One region of the Neobacillus terrisolis genome, then DNA from elsewhere that is predicted to be linked to it. Evidence: riboswitches for the same ligand, from Rfam matches in the RefSeq annotation. Region 1 holds a riboswitch; each other region holds the start of a gene.

What was found. Region 1 has a riboswitch for lysine ahead of dapA (4-hydroxy-tetrahydrodipicolinate synthase). Riboswitches for the same ligand answer to the same signal wherever they lie in the genome.
Positions count from the first base shown of each region.
Region 2: linked by a shared signal. The riboswitch ahead of ACI48O_RS08070 (aspartate kinase) and the one ahead of dapA (4-hydroxy-tetrahydrodipicolinate synthase) in region 1 are both predicted to bind lysine.
Region 3: linked by a shared signal. The riboswitch ahead of ACI48O_RS09795 (transporter substrate-binding domain-containing protein) and the one ahead of dapA (4-hydroxy-tetrahydrodipicolinate synthase) in region 1 are both predicted to bind lysine.
Region 4: linked by a shared signal. The riboswitch ahead of ACI48O_RS15145 (amino acid permease) and the one ahead of dapA (4-hydroxy-tetrahydrodipicolinate synthase) in region 1 are both predicted to bind lysine.

Region 1 covers NZ_JBKFGH010000027.1:133,870-138,330, forward strand. Annotated here, with positions in the region: gene ACI48O_RS17135 (MFS transporter) at 1-225, opposite strand, end outside; gene ACI48O_RS17140 (MerR family transcriptional regulator) at 358-1,581, opposite strand; gene ACI48O_RS17145 (NAD-dependent epimerase/dehydratase family protein) at 1,713-2,612, opposite strand; lysine riboswitch at 2,856-3,036, shown strand; gene dapA (4-hydroxy-tetrahydrodipicolinate synthase) at 3,156-4,043, shown strand.
Region 2 covers NZ_JBKFGH010000011.1:171,877-176,337, forward strand. Annotated here, with positions in the region: gene uvrC (excinuclease ABC subunit UvrC) at 1-1,100, shown strand, start outside; lysine riboswitch at 1,169-1,347, shown strand; gene ACI48O_RS08070 (aspartate kinase) at 1,485-2,723, shown strand; gene ACI48O_RS08075 (YslB family protein) at 2,765-3,220, opposite strand; gene ACI48O_RS08080 (succinate dehydrogenase cytochrome b558 subunit) at 3,608-4,216, shown strand; gene sdhA (succinate dehydrogenase flavoprotein subunit) at 4,293-4,461, shown strand, end outside.
Region 3 covers NZ_JBKFGH010000013.1:262,485-266,945, forward strand. Annotated here, with positions in the region: gene ACI48O_RS09780 (fibronectin type III domain-containing protein) at 1-213, shown strand, start outside; gene ACI48O_RS09785 (YpiB family protein) at 473-1,057, shown strand; gene yiaA (inner membrane protein YiaA) at 1,278-1,748, shown strand; lysine riboswitch at 1,897-2,078, shown strand; gene ACI48O_RS09795 (transporter substrate-binding domain-containing protein) at 2,254-3,093, shown strand; gene ACI48O_RS09800 (amino acid ABC transporter permease) at 3,154-3,936, shown strand; gene ACI48O_RS09805 (amino acid ABC transporter ATP-binding protein) at 3,955-4,461, shown strand, end outside.
Region 4 covers NZ_JBKFGH010000024.1:5,481-9,941, reverse strand. Annotated here, with positions in the region: gene rbsK (ribokinase) at 1-422, shown strand, start outside; gene deoC (deoxyribose-phosphate aldolase) at 419-1,096, shown strand; lysine riboswitch at 1,282-1,474, shown strand; gene ACI48O_RS15145 (amino acid permease) at 1,676-3,064, shown strand; gene ACI48O_RS15140 (5-bromo-4-chloroindolyl phosphate hydrolysis family protein) at 3,496-4,152, shown strand; gene ACI48O_RS15135 (toxic anion resistance protein) at 4,149-4,461, shown strand, end outside.

The sequences.
Region 1 (4,461 bases):
CACACCGGCAAATGGAAAAATAATCACCATTGGCAAGACCCCCAAGATCAGGGTGATTGCAAAGCTAAACGGCGACCCGGTTAATTTTAAAACATTCAGTCCTAACGCGAAGTTATAGATTGCCGTGCCAAAGATCGAAATCGTCTTCCCAGTTGAATAGAGGATTAGATTCCTTAATTCCACCCTATCCTGGACTCGACTCCCGATTACATCAATTGAATTCATCAATTTTGCCCACCCCACTTTAACTTCTTACATTGAGTGTATGCCGTGGGGTGAACACCACTTCAAGAGCCACATTCGCTGTTTTTTTATAAAAAAAACAAAAAAGGTCGGGTTAACCCAACCTTTTCTAGCCTATTGTAGTTTCCTTCCAAAAAAAGAATAAGTAAAGACCTCTTCCCCTTTTACGAAAAAATCCTCGAATTGGCCTCCTTTATTTAATAAATCCGAGGTTCTATCGTCAATCGGCTTATATTGTAATCCGGCAAGATGATCCTTGATTTTTCGAATTGAAAAATTGTCTCGGAATTTAACTGCGATTTTACTGGCGCGGCTGAAATTTTTGAAAGCAAAATAGGATCCTAGTAAATGTCCATCCGGTTTTACCAAAGAATCTACCTTGTTTAGCAAGAAATCCTCATGGTCGAAGCTATAATTACTAGTACCGGAATGATCAATCAGCAGATCCACGGACTGCTTTGGAATAGGAATTTCGAGAAAATCAGCACAAATAAACAGGATATTCCGTTTCGAATTCGTTCTCTCCAGGAGGCTTTTTAAAAAGCGATGCCGCTCAAGGCTGTGGTCCACAGCAATATAAAGGCAATCCTCTGGCAACTCCTGATAAATATTGCGCAGAAAGAAACCCACCCCTGACCCTAATTCCAGGATGACTTTCCGATGTAAATCCAGTTGATCGAGCTTCCTTTTTGACCAGTGCAGGCCTTTGTTTATATTTTCAAGATAACTAGAGTCAGTTAACTGTATGTAATGGTGAATATTATTTTCAAGCTCGTTATCTGAAGTGGACTTAAAAGGCTCGTTGATAATTAAAATACCGTTTTCGATTAAATGCTCGTTTCCACAGGCACAGGCAAGCTTACCCTCGATAATCTGATTATTGTTGATCAAACCGTCCTGAAGCAAAAGCGGTTGGCCGCAATTTAAACATTTAAGAAAATCGAGCACCTTAAGGTCGATTCCAATCGTTGTACTAGATTCTATGTTTTTTGCCGATAAGTCGATTAATTTGCTGTTTAGCTTGTCTTTTATTCTCGTTAACTCTTTTATTTCATGATCAATTTTTTTGTATTTTTCCTTATATAATGATTGATAAAATGGATCTTCTTGATAATTGGCCAATTTGCCAAAGTTTTTATATAGAAAAAACAATTTTATCTCATTTAAATGAAAGCCCAGCGCTTTAAATTCAATTATTAATTCAAGGTCTGTTTGACAGCGGTTATCGAAAAAGTACTGCCCACCCTTTTTCTCAGGAACGATCAACCCTAAATCCATATAATGCCTAATTGTGTCCACACTTACTTCGTTTGATTTGGCAAACTTTCCGATTCTCATCGTCTCATCACCAGCACCTTTTAATGCACTTTTAAGTTTATTATAGCGCTCCTGTTTAGACAGAACCATTCACTTTTGTGTGGGCTAACAAAAAAGTAGTCGGCTCGGAATCCGAACTACTTTTTCCCACTTTATATGCTTGTTAATGAAAGCTGGTCCTCAGGTAGGGCCTTAAGTGATCCATCTTCATTGAGAACAGAACGCCATGTATAAAGCGGTTCATAGCCAAGTATTTCCTTAGCCTTATCAATGGCCATAAGCGTTTCATGTCCGTTAACATCCCTCTTTAACGTAACCTTTGGGAAGTATTTTTTAGCTAAATCCTGACTAAGGTCGGGCATAATGGTATCTGGGGCTGTGATATGGAATACTTGATTTCCTAAATTCTTTTTTTCCAACGCCAGAAGACAGGCCCTTGCAGCATCCCTTACGTCACAATATGCCCATGCGTTTTGCTTCTGAATGTCTTTTTCGGTTTCCGTCCAATGCATTCTTGGAATTTTTTCATATTCGTCCGGCTCATAGCAATTGGCAAACCGAAGCGCAACCACTTCCGTTTTAGTCAGTTTATGAAACATACCGGACAGCTGTTCTGTAAGGAGCTTGACCATCGCATAAGACGATCTAACATTGGTAGGATGCTCTTCATCAACTGGCAGGTAACTAAGCTGCTCTTGCACAAACGGATACCCTAATACTGTTTCGCTGGAGGCCCATACAAGCTTTTGGATTTTTAAATCCTTACATGCCTCAAGGATATTAAAATTAACAAGCATGTTGTTTTCAAATATCGCTTGTGACGTATTCCTTATATCGGTTGGAATATTAGCAAGATGAACGACTGCATCGCATCCCATCAACAGTTGAATGACCTGCCCGTAATCGCGCAATTCCGCCTGGATAAATTTTTTCGATGCAGATTCCTCGCGCAATTTGCGGTCCGAAGCGGTAACATCATGTCCTGCTTCTAAAATCGTTCTTACGGTCCAGCGGCCGATTTTTCCTGCTGCTCCTGTTATGACTACTTTCACCACTTCCAGCTCCTTTTTTCAAAATTAAAAATGTCTCTTCAAATTATTACACCTTTGTTAGATTTCCCCTTTGCTATTGTTTTATAGGAGGAGTTTAAATAGAAAATATTGGTGGAAGGGATTGGATTGTTGATTTCGTTTCCTCCCAACTTTTTCAAAATATAGTGAAATTCTCTTGAACATAGATGAAGTTTCGTGTTATATTACAAGAAATTAATATTTTCTTACTTCAATACCATTTGAAGTGAGGATAGAGGCGCAAAGACCATAAGTAAGTAATTTGAGGATGATGAGATCCAGTGACAATTGCGGAAAGGGGAATTTGCCGAAGCTTCAAAGACCTCATTGTTCTTGAAGCTGGGTCTGCTATTGAATAAATGCAGAACTGTCATATAGGTAATCTATATGGAGGGCTATCTCACGCATGGGAACGATTTTTTATTTGTTTCTATTGCAGCAGCGAGCCTCGTTGCTGCTTTTTTGCGCTTTTTGAATAGCCTTATCCCTCTAATTTTCAAAAAATTATGTAAAGGATGAGGAAATATGACTTTTGGGCAAGTACTAACTGCGATGGTAACACCTTTTGATCAAAATGGTGATATTGACTTTAATGCAACGAGAATACTCGTTAATCATTTAATTAATACTGGTACAGACGCAATCGTCGTTGCCGGAACAACAGGCGAATCTCCAACTCTAACTTCTGAGGAAAAAGTCGCTTTGTTTAAATTTGTTGTTGAGGTTGTTAATGGCAGAGTTCCTGTCATTGCTGGAACGGGATCCAATAACACTAGGGCTTCAATCAGCTTAACGAGACAAGCGGAGGAAGTTGGTGTAGACGGTATTATGCTCGTTGCACCATACTACAACAAGCCATGTCAAGAAGGGATGTATCAGCATTTTAAAGCGATTGCTGAAGCTACCTCTTTGCCGGTAATGCTTTATAATATTCCAGGACGAAGTGTCGTAAACATTTCTGTTGAGACCGTTGTTCGTCTTTCTGAAATCAATAATATTGTCGCAATTAAAGAAGCTAGCGGGAACTTGGACGCGATAGCCCAAATTATCGAGAGAACTCCAAGTGATTTTGTACTGTACAGTGGTGATGATGGCTTAACCATACCAGTATTGTCCATCGGCGGTGCAGGCGTTGTTTCCGTTGCTTCCCATATCATTGGGAATGAAATGCAACAGATGGTCAATAGTTTTAAAAATGGTCAACTTCAGGAAGCGGCTGAAGCACATCGTGCCCTGCTCCCAATTATGAAGGCCCTATTTGCAGCACCAAACCCAAGTCCGGTGAAAGCGGCTTTAAATATGAAAGGTATCCAAGTTGGCGGAGTTCGTTTACCGTTGATTCCATTGACTGAGGAAGAAACTCGTGTGCTTGAACGTGTTTTAGAGCTTGGAAAAGTGGAAGTTTTTAATTAATAGATGTATATATAAAGGCTGCTTAATCCCATGTGTTTTGTGTTTTGGGGTTGGCAGCCTTTTTTGGTTTTTGGACTTAAGTCTTTGTGGGTTGGTGTTGACTGGTTTGTTGGTTCCGGTGAGGAATTTATGTTAATGAGAACCTTCTATTGGCCATTTTGGTGCTTTTGGACCGGACTTTTGGACAGTGAGAACCTTCTATTGGCCACTTTGTTGCTTTCAGACTGGACTTTTGGCCAGTGAAAACCTTCTATTGGCCATTTTGTTGCTTTCGAACAGTACTTTTGGCCAGTGAGAGCTTTCTATTGGCCATTTTATGGCTTTCGAACAGGACTTTTGGCCAGTGAGAGCCTTCTATTGACCACTTTGTTGCTTTTGCACTGGACTTTTGGCCAGTGAGAGCCTTCTATTGGCCATT
Region 2 (4,461 bases), on a different contig from region 1:
TTATCCATATTGAAACGATTATGGAAAAACAAAAAATGACGATGACGGATTTTACGGACCGTGATGTATTTGGCTATCGGGTTGACAAAGGGTGGATGTGTGTTCAAGTATTTTTTATCCGTCAAGGAAAACTAATTGAACGTGACGTTTCTATGTTTCCGATTTTTGATGAGCCAGAAGAGGAAATCTTAACTTTCCTTGGTCAATTTTATGAGAAGACGAATCATTTTAAACCAAAGGAAATATTAGTTGCCGATACAGTTGATACCAATCTGGCGGAACAGCTCCTCGGTATAAAGGTATTAATACCACGGCGCGGTCAGAAAAAAGACCTTGTCAAATTAGCTGAAAAAAACGCGTCGATCGCGTTGAAGGAAAAGTTTTCGTTAATTGAACGGGATGAGCAAAGGACAATCCTGGCAGTGGAAAATTTAGGGGAGACGATGGGGATTTTTACTCCTCATCGAATAGAAGCCTTTGATAATTCTAATATTCAAGGAACAGATCCCGTGTCTGCACTTGTTGTTTTTATTGACGGGAAACCGAAGAAAAACGAATACAGAAAATATAAGATAAAATCAGTAACCGGTCCAGACGATTATGAATCAATGCGAGAAGTTACGAGAAGAAGATATTCGAGAGTTCTTAAGGAAAATCTTCCTCTGCCGGATTTAATCATAATTGATGGTGGAAAAGGGCATGTTGAAGCAGTGCGAGATGTTTTAGAAAATGAACTTGGGCTTGATATTCCGATCAGCGGTCTTGTTAAAGATGACAAGCATAAGACATCCCAGCTTTTATTTGGAAATCCGCTGCAAATTGTTCCACTTGCCCGAAATAGTCAAGAGTTCTATTTATTGCAGCGCATTCAAGACGAGGTTCACCGTTTCGCCATTACCTTTCATCGTCAGCTTAGAGGAAAGAATGCGTTTCAATCCTTGCTTGATGATATCCAGGGTATCGGTGAAAAACGAAAGAAGCTTTTGTTAAAAAGCTTCGGGTCAGTGAAAAAAATGAAAGAAGCCAGTATCGAACAAATTGTTTCCCTAGGTATTCCTGCAAATGTTGCGGAAGAGCTTTTAGAAAAATTAAATTCTTAGTATTGCTAAATAATATTTACACATGCTATAATGTTAAAAACTTAATGATCGACACTTTAGAGCGTTAAAGTGAAGATAGAGGTGCGAACTTTATCAGTAAAAGCTTGGAGAAGAATGAGCTTCAAGGAAAAGCTTTGAAAGGAAAGTTCGCCGAAGTGAAAGAAGTACTCATTGCTTTTTTTGCTGGTTCTGCATTGAATAAGTGCTAGGACTGTCAAGACTCATGTCTTGGAGAGCTATCTCACTGTGGTTACGTATATGTTTTTAAACGTTTTCACAGCAATGAGATATGATTCTCATTGCTTTTTCTTTTGCCTTGAAAAGGGTTCTATGAAAAAGCAGTCAAACAAAGAAGGATAATTTTCGTAGAAAGAAGGAGAAAACGTGGGGCTTATTGTACAAAAATTTGGCGGAACCTCAGTTGGAAGCATTGAGCGTATTTTAAACGTTGCCGACCGTGTAATTGAAGAAAAAAACAGGGGAAATGGCGTTGTCGTGGTTGTTTCTGCAATGGGGAAAACAACCGATCACCTTGTCAGCATGGCCAAGGAAATTTCCAAAAACCCGAGCAAGCGTGAAATGGATATGCTGCTGACAACGGGTGAACAAACTACCATCGCTTTGCTGTCTATTGCCTTACAGGAAAAAGGATATGAAGCAATCTCCTATACGGGATGGCAAGCAGGAATCATTACAGAATCGGTTCATAGCAGTGCCAGAATCATGGACATCGAGACCGAGAAAATCAAGAAGAATTTAAATGAAGAAAAAATAGTGATTGTCGCAGGTTTTCAGGGAGTAACAATTGACGGAGAAATTACCACTTTAGGGAGAGGCGGCTCCGATACAACAGCGGTAGCATTGGCCGCTGCTCTTAAAGCGGATAAATGTGATATATATACAGACGTAACAGGAGTATTTACGACCGATCCGCGTTTTATTAAGGATGCTCGAAAATTAGCGTCAGTCTCTTATGATGAAATGCTGGAGTTAGCAAACCTCGGTGCCGGGGTCTTGCATCCACGTGCAGTAGAATATGCAAAAAACTATCAAGTCCCGCTTGAAGTTCGTTCAAGTTTGGTAAGGGAATCGGGAACAATCATTGAGGAGGAAGTATCAGTGGAGCAAAACTTAGTTGTCCGTGGCGTAGCATTTGAGGATGAAATTACAAGAGTATCTGTTATTGGGTTACCAAATTCATTGAAGAGTCTTTCAACTATTTTTACAACATTGGCAACAAACCGGATCAATGTAGATATTATCATTCAAAGTACAATTGAAGGAAATGGGGCTAATCTATCTTTTTCAATAAAAAGCTCAGATTTAGAAGAGACCCTATCCGTTTTGTCCGCAGTAAAAGAAACACTTGGATATGAAAGAATCGAGTCGGAGCAAGAGCTGGCAAAGGTTTCTATTGTCGGATCAGGCATGATCTCAAATCCAGGCGTTGCAGCCGAAATGTTTGAAGTGTTAGCTTCAAATAATATAGAGGTCAAAATGGTTAGTACATCCGAAATTAAAGTTTCAGCCGTCGTTTCAGAAAAGCAAATGATTCCTGCAGTAAACTCGCTTCATCGTGCATTTCAGCTATCGGAAGCACTCCTTTTGTCTGAGTATCGTTAAAAAAATCGGGCTGACTCGGTCGAGTCAGCCCAATCCATTAATCAGTCTTCAATTTTGTCTTTTAAATCCCACTTCACAGTAAATTGAACTTTTGCGCCCTTTTTACGCGGATGTTCAAATGCCTCTGATAAAACCCCTTTTTGGTGCTCCGTTTGTTGTGCCAAAAAGCCAGCTTCAAGATGAAAGGTGCTGTCAGGATAACTGTTCAGACGTTCAGTAATGACATCACTTTGTAACTCAAAAAGTTTTTCTTGTTTTGATTCTGATTTAATGGTCAGTGTTCCCCAGCCAGCTTGATGAAAAAATGCGGTGATCTCGTCGCTTGTATTTAACGGGTACTTACGTGCTATTCTCTTTCCAGCCCAATATAGAAGCTCAGGAGTATCTTTGCCAAGTAAATCTTGAAGTAAATCCTCACGAATAAGGTTATATCCAAAGATTGGGACAGAGAGAGTCTCCTTTTGGATTAATTTTTCTTGTATTGTAAGTTCACTCAATGGTCTCCCCTCTTTCTCTAGCTCTATTATATACATTTTCAATAAAAACAGTCATGAGTTTTTAATCCAGTTCAAGTGATTATTGAATTTTTAATCATCACAAAATTTGCCGAATAATATTTTAAAATCGATAAGAGAATAAGGAAAAATTTATCGCAAGGTGTAAAAATCTGAATTTTTCGAATAACAAATTATTCTAAAAAAAATTATTTTTCAACAAATTTTTGAATACGTTTTCTTGACGCGTCGAAAAGACAGGGTTAAAATGTATATGTTACAAAATTGTTAGAAATACCTGAATCGTTTTCAAAATCGACTATTTTTACTATTTTGAAAATGATAAAGAAATTCGTAACGCCATTATATATCATTAGGGGGGGTAAGTTCATGGCAGAGAATCGAGAATTTTTTTATCGCAGATTGCATTCATTACTAGGGGTCATTCCAGTAGGACTTTTCCTAACACAGCATTTGGTGATCAACCATTTTGCGACCAAAGGGGTAGATGCATTTAATGAAGCATCAGAATTTATGGCAAATCTACCATTTAAATGGTTCTTAGAAACATTTATTATCTTTTTGCCATTATTGTTTCATGCAATCTACGGGATTTATATTGCATTCACAGCTCAAAACAACGTTGGTAGATTTGGATTCTTCCGCAACTGGATGTTTGCCCTTCAACGGGTATCTGGGGTTATCACCCTTATTTTCCTAGCATGGCATGTATGGGAAACCCGGGTTGCAGCTGCAATGGGCGCTGAAGTGAACTTTGACATGATGGCTAATATTCTATCGAATCCATTCATGTTAGTGTTCTATATTGTGGGTGTCATTTCGGCAATTTTCCATTTTGCGAACGGCCTTTGGGGCTTCTTTGTTAGCTGGGGCATTACAGTTTCACCACGTTCTCAACAGATCTCTACATACGTAACGCTCGGAATTTTTGTTGCCTTATCCATTGTTGGTTTACGCGCTATATTTGCGTTTATTTAATCGTTTTTTACTGTTTCATAGTTTAGTAGACCAATATGGAAAAAGACTTTACTAGGAATTAAGGGAGTGAGCCACAATGAGTAAAGGAAAAGTAATTGTAGTCGGTGGTGGTTTAGCCGGCTTGATGGCTACAATAAAGATTGCAGAACATGGAACTCCAGTAGAATTATTCTCTTTGGTTCCGGTTAAACGATCTCACTCTGTTTGTGCCCAAGGTGGTATTAATGGAGCTGTAAATACAAAAG
Region 3 (4,461 bases), on a different contig from region 1:
AGTTCAGTTACTGGCGCAAGCGGCTACGAAATTTACAGAGCCACATCCAGCACAAGCACCTACAGCCTCCTAAAAAGCACAACATCTTTGTATTACACAAACAGCAGCCTAACAACTGGAAAAACTTATTATTATAAAGCAAGAGCTTATAGAATGGTTGGAACAACAAAAGTATACAGCGGCTGGACAACAGTGATTAGTGCCAAACCTTGATACAGGGGAAGCAAGGGGACGGTTCTCTTGCTTCTTTTTTATAGGGGGAGGGACGGTTCATGCGAACCTTTCGGTGACGCAAGAACCGTCCCTTTGCGTTTCTTTGGCGGCTTATCATTTTCTGCGGCACTCGTTCTTTACCCCTAATCGGATTAAAAAAACAGCATTTCACACATTTTTCCTAAATATCTTCTATATTAAGCGAGGTATAGCCCTTCATATGATAAAATAGCTGAAAATGGGAATGGTGGTGTGTTGAATGGGTAAATGGGTGTCAGCAACTGAAAAGCGCAGTTTTCTTAAATGGTTTTTGGACAATCAGCAGCTGAAACGGAAGGAAGCACGTAAAGTTATAGAATTTATCATTCATCATTTCCATATACTTGAAAATGCTCAGTTCACGGAGAAAATTATGCTTGATCGAAAAACGATTGTGATTTCAAGCGTAGGTTCGGATGAACCTGGTTTTGTGTATTACTTTCAACAACGTAAATCAGAGGAAGTACCGACTGCGATTGGAGATTTGATGATGAATCCCTCAGAAAAAGTGAATCTCATTTTTCATTTTAGAGGAAAGATGGAAAATTACCGTTATTTACAACTGATTGAACAACCCGCTATAGAAAATATTAAACAGTATGCTCAATTTCAGAAGTATGAAAAAGAAGTAAACGACCTTATTGAGAAAATTTCGCTAGATTACGAGATAGCCCTTGTTAAAAAACAGATTGATGAAGCCCTGGATCAGAAAGATGAGGAATTATTTAAAAGCTTAACAGGCAGGCTGAAGGAGCTTGATGTAAAAAGCGAAAGAATCATAGGTGTGGCCCCTTCGTTACCTTGATTTCCTCAACCGGAAGAAATCACAGGGACGGTTCTCATGTGTTCAAGTTGTTGACGAAACAACAAGGACGACTCTTTTTGAAGATACTTTTAATGGAAAATATGAATAAAAATCCCTGTTATTTGTTGGTAATTTTTATATAATAGGTTTAGAGAGGAGTGCTCAGTCTTTCTGTAGTGCTCCATTTTTATTTTTAATAAGAGATGGGAGAGAAATTTCAGTGTCAAATGAAAATGAGGGGTTCTTTGATAAAGACAAACAAACAGAGCCAAGACGGAAGGTTGAACGGAAAGAAGGAGAACCGACTGCTGCCTTTAAAGGGGCATCATGGGCAGCGCTGATTGTTGGGGTAGCGGCATATCTTATCGGTTTATTTAATGCCGCGATGCAGCTGAACGAAAAAGGCTACTATTTTGCAGTTTTAGTGTTCGGGCTTTATTCAGCGGTGTCATTGCAGAAAGCGGTTCGGGATAAGGAAGAAGGTATTCAGGTTACGAGCATTTATTATGGAATCAGCTGGTTTGCATTGATTGTTTCGATTTCCTTGATGGCAATCGGGTTATATAATGCCGGAAGTATTGTATTAAGCGAAAAAGGGTTTTATGGAATGGCCTTTGTGCTTAGTGTATTTGCTGCCATAACGGTACAAAAAAATATTCGCGATACCCAGCGTGCTAGAGAACGAGATTAAGTGAAACAAGGGGACGGTTCTTGTGGCACCAAAAGGTGCACAAGAACCGTCCCCTTGCACCCACAAGCCCCCCCTGTTCACCTTGACAGTTATTATGATCTATTTTAGAATATATTAGAATAATAATTGAATAGACCTCACTTTTTGCTTGTGGGGTAGAGGCGCGATATTTAACAGTCTTTAGTGGAGCCGGAGAGGCAATGATACTAAGGAGAAGGAAATGTCGCCGAAGCTTGTAATATCTCCAATATTACTGGCTGGGTCTGCAGTTAAGAACTGCAGGACTGTCTCAATAAACTTCCCGGTTTATTGAGTTGTGCTATCTCATTTGGGAAAAACGAGGATTTAGGGCTACTTATAAATATAAGACCTGAGTTCATCGCTCAGGTCTTTTTTGTATATAAAAAGCACCTGTAGAAATGAACTAGCACACTCGCTTCGAGGCAGTCGAAACATATTTTAAGGCTTGGAAACTATATTTATTTTAAAAAAGGAGAGTATCATTATGGTGAAAAAATTATCATTATTACTAGCTATGTCTCTGGCAGCTATCATTCTATTAGCAGGCTGTGGTTCTTCTGAAAAATCAGGTGAATCTTCAAAAAAAGAAGCGGATACGTTTAAAGTGGGTCTTGAAGCCGGATATGCCCCTTTCAACTGGACTCAAATGGATGATTCCAATGGTGGAGTGAAAATTGACGGCAATGCGGAATATGCTGGCGGATATGATGTTGAAATCGCTAAAAAAATTGCTGAAGGTTTAGGAAAAGAGTTAGTTATTGTGAAAACGGAATGGGATGGACTTGTACCATCATTAACTTCTGGAAAAATCGATGCGATTATCGCAGGTATGTCACCAACAGCAGAGCGTAAAGAGACGATTGATTTCTCAGACAACTACTATAAATCAGATTTAATTATGGTTGTGAAAAAAGGCGGAAAGTACGAAGGCGCTAAATCGATTCAAGATTTTAGTGGCGCAAAAATCACGGCCCAATTAAACACATTTCACTACTCCGTTATCGATCAAATTAAAGGTGTGAAAAAAGAGCCGGCAATGGATAACTTCCCGGCAATGCGCGTTGCTCTTGAATCAGGTGTTATTGATGGCTATGTTTCTGAACGTCCAGAAGGCGTGAGTGCTTCATCGGCAAACGATAACTTTGCGATGGTAGAATTTACCGAAGGCTTTAAAACATCTGATGATGATACAGCAATCGCAGTTGGTGTGGCAAAAGGTAGTGCTTTTACGAAAAAAATTAACGAAATTTTAGCTGGAATATCTGAAGAAGAGCGTCAAGAAATTATGGACAATGCCATTAAGAATCAACCGGCAGCGAAATAAGGAAGATATGAAACCGAGTGTATGTGATGCATTCGGTTTCATAAATGTAGGAGGATAAAAATGAGCTTAGAGTGGATCATCAAAATTGTCTCAGAAAATGGGCCAATGTTTCTTCGTGGAGCCGGTATAACACTCGTCATCGCCATCGTTGGGACCATCATTGGCTCAATCATTGGTTTATTGATTGGGGTAATCCGAACGATTCCAATACCTGAACGAGGAATAAAGAAAATATTTTTAAAAATCATAAATGCGATTCTGTTTGCCTATATTGAGTTTTTCCGCGGCACGCCGATGATTGTGCAAGCGATGGTTATATATTATGGTTCGGCATTGGCCTTTGGCTATGATATGGACCGCTTTTACGCAGCCATCTTTATCGTATCGATTAACACAGGGGCATACATGTCCGAAATTGTCCGCGGCGGGATTGTTTCCATTGATAAGGGGCAGTTTGAAGCGGCGCAAGCGATCGGGATGAACCATTTTCAAACGATGTTTACAATCATCATTCCACAGGTTATCCGTAATATTTTACCAGCAACAGGGAATGAGTTTGTTATCAATATTAAGGATACGTCGGTTCTGAACGTTATCTCGGTTTCAGAGCTATACTTCCAAACGAAATCGATTGCCGGCAACAACTTTAGATATTTTGAATCGTTCTTTGTTGCTTGTATTATTTATTTTGTGATGACCTTTACGGTAACGAGAATTTTGCGATTAATTGAAAGAAAGCTGGATGGTCCGGACAATTACATTTTGATGGGCAATCAAATGCAAGTGGAAACAGCTGAAGATAAGCTTGTTCGTGAAAAAAATAGTGATGGAAATCGAGTATAGGACGAAGGAGGAGATAACATGGAAACTGTCATTGAAATTCAGCATTTGAGCAAATCCTTTGGTTCTCATGAAGTATTAAAAGACATCGATTTTTCAGTGAAAAAAGGAGAAGTAGTCTGCATCATCGGCTCCTCTGGGTCTGGTAAATCCACTCTTCTTCGTTGCGTCAATCTGTTAGAAAAACCAAGCGGCGGTCAAATTATTTATCATGGTGAAAATATATTAGATGAAAAGCATGATATTTACGAATATCGTAAAAATCTAGGAATGGTATTCCAGCAATTTAACTTGTTTAATAATCTCAATGTGATGATGAATTGTGTTGTTGGACAAATGAAGGTGTTGAAACGTTCCCGGGAAGAGGCTGAAAAGGTCGCGCTGAAATATTTGCAGGTGGTGGGCATGGATAAGTATGTAAACGCCAAGCCAAAGCACCTGTCAGGCGGGCAAAAGCAGCGTGTCGCCATCGCGCGGGCGCTATCGATGGAACCGGATGTGATGCTGTTTGACGAACCAACATCAGCG
Region 4 (4,461 bases), on a different contig from region 1:
GTGAAATCTTAAAGGATGTAAGTTATATTACTCCAAATGAGACAGAGGCATTTGAATTAAGCGGAGTCGTTGTTAAGGATGAAGCTTCAGCCCTCATGGCTGCAAAAAAAATCCATGAGATGGGAGTTGATACCGTTATTATTACTTTGGGAAGTAAGGGAGCATTCCTATACAGTGGCGTTGAAAAAGGCAAGTTAGTAGCCGGATTTAAAGTTGATGCTGTTGATACAACCGGTGCTGGAGATGCTTTTAACGGTGGATTTGCCCATGCAATAAGTAAAGGGAATTCTGTGGTCGATGCAATGGTTTATGCCAATAGTGTGGCGGCTCTTTCGGTAACAAAAATTGGTACCGCACCAGCCATGCCATATAAACAAGATGTTGAAAACTTTTTAAAAGAGAAAGGTCTGTTGATTACATGAGCGGGATAAATAGAATTATTGACCATACATTATTAATGGCAACTGCCACTTCGGCTCAAGTAATACAACTTTGTAATGAAGCAAAGGAATACCAATTTGCATCAGTATGTATTCCTCCGAATTATGTGTCACTTGCCAGTAGTCAGCTAGCGGAAAGCGATGTGAAAGTTTGTACAGTCATCGGGTTCCCGCTTGGCTATAACAATACTAGTGTAAAGATTTTTGAAGCGAAAAAGGCCATTGCCGAGGGTGCAGAGGAACTTGACTACGTTTTAAATATCGCTCAATTAAAAAACGGTAACTTTGAGGCGATCGAGGTTGAGATGCAAGAATTCGCTGAATTAAAAAAGGATCATCCAGATTTAATCATTAAAGTTATTCTTGAGACCTGTTATTTAACTAAGGAAGAGATCGTTCAAGTTTGTCGACTGGCTAAACAGGCAGGAATTGACTTTGTAAAAACCTCAACAGGCTTTGGAACAGGTGGGGCAACGATTGAAGATGTACAATTAATGCGCCAAACTGTTGGAACAAAAATTGGTGTAAAAGCCTCTGGTGGAGTTCGGACAATTAAAGACGCTGAGGTGATGATTAAAGCAGGTGCTAACCGGATTGGAACGAGCAATGGGGTTGGAATAGTTAGCGGTAATAGAAGTGTTGAAAGCAATTATTAATATTAATAAGAAGGGAAGTCCTAAAACAGGATTTCCTTTTCTTATGGAAATTCCTTGAGTCGTTATTTTATCAAAGTAATAAATGGATTTAATTCCTCTGGAAACATCAGGTTATTGACATTTTTTACGGCAAACTTTATAGTTATGATGTTCTATTAATATAATATTTTTGCCCTCATCCTAACCGATGAGGTAGAGGTCGCGATTTTGATTAGTAAAGTAACGGAGATATAGAGATATCGATGAACTTACTTGAAAGGGAAAATCGCCGAAGCATTCTTAGAGTCTCTAACAACGAATGCTGGGGCTGTTTCCGAATAGGAACAGAACTGTCACGAATGCCATAACCTTGTGCATTTGTGTTGAGCTATCTTCATGGAAGGTTTGATGCGGTTAAATAGAGACTGCCCGCGAGAATTCGTTGGCTTTTTTTATTGAAATTTTGCGCTCCTTCCTACAAATATGAAAAGGAGTTTTTTTATGAGTCAAGGAAATTCAACAGCACGTGTTTTAGTCAGGCCGGAAACTCCAGCTGAACAACCACAGTTGCAGCGTGGTTTACAAGCTCGTCATTTAACAATGATTTCGATTGGTGGAGCCATCGGAACTGGTTTATTTTTAGCAAGTGGATCTGCCATTCATACAGCGGGGCCAGGAGGCGCATTACTTGCCTATGCCATAATTGGTGTAATGGTATACTTCTTGATGACAAGTCTTGGTGAATTGGCTGCGTACATGCCGGAAGCAGGTTCATTTAGCACGTATGCAACAAGATTTGTTGATCCAGCTTTAGGGTTTGCGCTTGGCTGGAATTATTGGTATAACTGGGCGATTACGGTTGCGGCAGAATTAGTTGCCGGGGCACTTATTGTGAAATTCTGGTTACCGGAAAGCTCTTCACTTTTGTGGAGTGCTGTATTCTTAGCGGTTATGTTCGGTTTGAATTATTTATCAGTTAAAGGCTTTGGTGAGTCTGAATACTGGTTTGCACTTATTAAAGTTGTTACGATTATTCTCTTTTTATCTGTTGGTTTATTAATGATTTTTGGAGTGTTTACTGGTAAGGCGGTAGGGTTTTCAAACTTTACTTTAGGTGACGGTCCATTCCACGGTGGATTTTTCACGATGATTGGTATCTTCATGGTAGCCGGGTTCTCGTTCCAAGGTACTGAGTTGCTTGGGGTTGCAGCAGGGGAAAGTGAAGATCCGGGACGTAATGTTCCACGTGCAGTCAAACAAGTATTTTGGCGAATTCTGTTATTCTATATTTTAGCGATCTTTGTAATTGGGATGTTGATTCCATTTACACTGGAAGACCTTGCAAGCGGCGATGTAACAAAGAGCCCGTTTACGTTAATTTTTGAGCGTGCTGGTTTTGCGTTTGCTGCTTCTGCGATGAATGCTGTTATTTTAACATCTGTTCTTTCAGCGGGTAACTCAGGAATGTACGCATCTACTCGTATGCTTTGGAATTTGGCTAAGGAAGGAAAGGCACCGAAGTTTTTAGCGAAAGTGGATGGACGCGGTGTTCCTGTTAATGCCTTGATTGTCACAGCAGCAGTTGGACTTGTAGCCTTTTTTGGTTCATTACTGGGAGATGGTGCGGTTTATATCTGGTTATTGAACGCATCTGGTATGTCCGGATTTATTGTATGGTTAGGAATTGCGGTCAGCCACTATCGTTTCCGTAAAGCTTTTGCGTTACAAGGACGCAGCTTAAGTGAGCTTCCTTACCGTGCTAAGTGGTTCCCGTTTGGTCCGATTTTTGCCTTCGTATTATGTGCATTTGTAGTCTTAGGTCAAAACTATTCTGCCTTCTTAGGTGACAAAATTGACTGGTACGGAGTAATGGTTTCATATATCGGCTTACCATTGTTTATTGCAGTGTGGTTAGGCTATAAATTTGTGAAGAAAACAAAAGTAATCCCTCTTCATGAGTGCGATTTAACGCCTACGCTAAAAAAATAAGTTATCTATCATTAACAATAAAAGAGTAAACAATAAAAGACATCTAAGAACAGAGCAAAGTCATCTGCTTCTCAGATGTCTTTTTTCTTTACCGCATTAAAGCGGCGGGGGACAGTCCCCCACCTCTTTAATGCGATAAAGGGGAAGGGGTATTTGTAGGCAGTGGATGGGTTTTTTTATATAATAATTGGTAGAGGGGAAAATGACCGAAATGGCCGATCTAATCCGAAGACAATGTTTATGTCTACGTCTTAAGTCCTAGTTGTGATTAAGGTTGCGGTCTATAGGAAATGGACGTCTATTGGTGTATTCTTAAACAAAAGAAGGAATAAGCCTTTCAGGTCCATGCGATTTTTCAATTTGTGATGAAACATTTTCTACACTAATTTCGTATGCATAGAAAGGATTAAAAGTCAGGAGTCGATGGAACAATGAACCTGTTCATTTCATTTCTAATTGGAACGTTTGTGGCATTGCCAATCGCAATAGTCGTATGGCTAATAAGCTTTTTTGCATTTGACCAAACCATGATGCTTTCATCAGCCTATTCATTGGGCGGAGGGCTCAGCATATATTGGCTCCTCTCGATGATGGTGAAAGCCAGCTTTCTTAAGAAAAACCAGCTGACAAGAAAGGAATATCGATATATTAAAAAGAACTTAGATGAAGCGAACCTAAAAATAAAACGCTTGAACAAATCATTATTTCAGATTCGCGAAATCCCATCATTTAAGCAAAGAATTGATATTATCCGGATCACAAGACGCATTTACAATCTAACGAAAAAAGAACCGAAGCGCTTTTACCAGGCTGAAAAGTTTTACTTTTCCCACCTTGATTCGATTGTGGAGTTAACGGAAAAATACGCTCTATTAACATCCCAGCCTAAAAAAACGTTAGAGCTTAACCAAACTTTAAATGAAACACGCTATACATTAAATGATCTTTCAAAGGCGATTGAAAAAGATTTATACGTTATTCTTGCCGATGACATCGACCACCTCAATTACGAAGTCGATGTTGCAAAGTATACGATCAACACCCATAAAGAGCAAAAATATCTTGAAGAAAGCAGGTTGAAAAAATGAGTGAAAAAGACTTAAACTTGAGCGACAAAAACCCAACCTTGTTTAACCAAACGGGCAATGTGCTTGACGATATTTTAGCCAATCCATTTGGTGATGGCTCAAGCCAAGCCGAGACAGCAGCGGATCCATTTTCACCACAACCGCTGCAAGAACAGAAGCCTGTGAAACTCATTGACGTCATTCCTGCTGAAAATAGAGCAAAGGCATACCAGCTCGCTGAGCAAATTGACCCAAGAAACCACCAAGCGATGATTCTTTACGGTTCACAAGCGCAAACCAAGCTATTAACCTTTTCGCACACGATGCTTG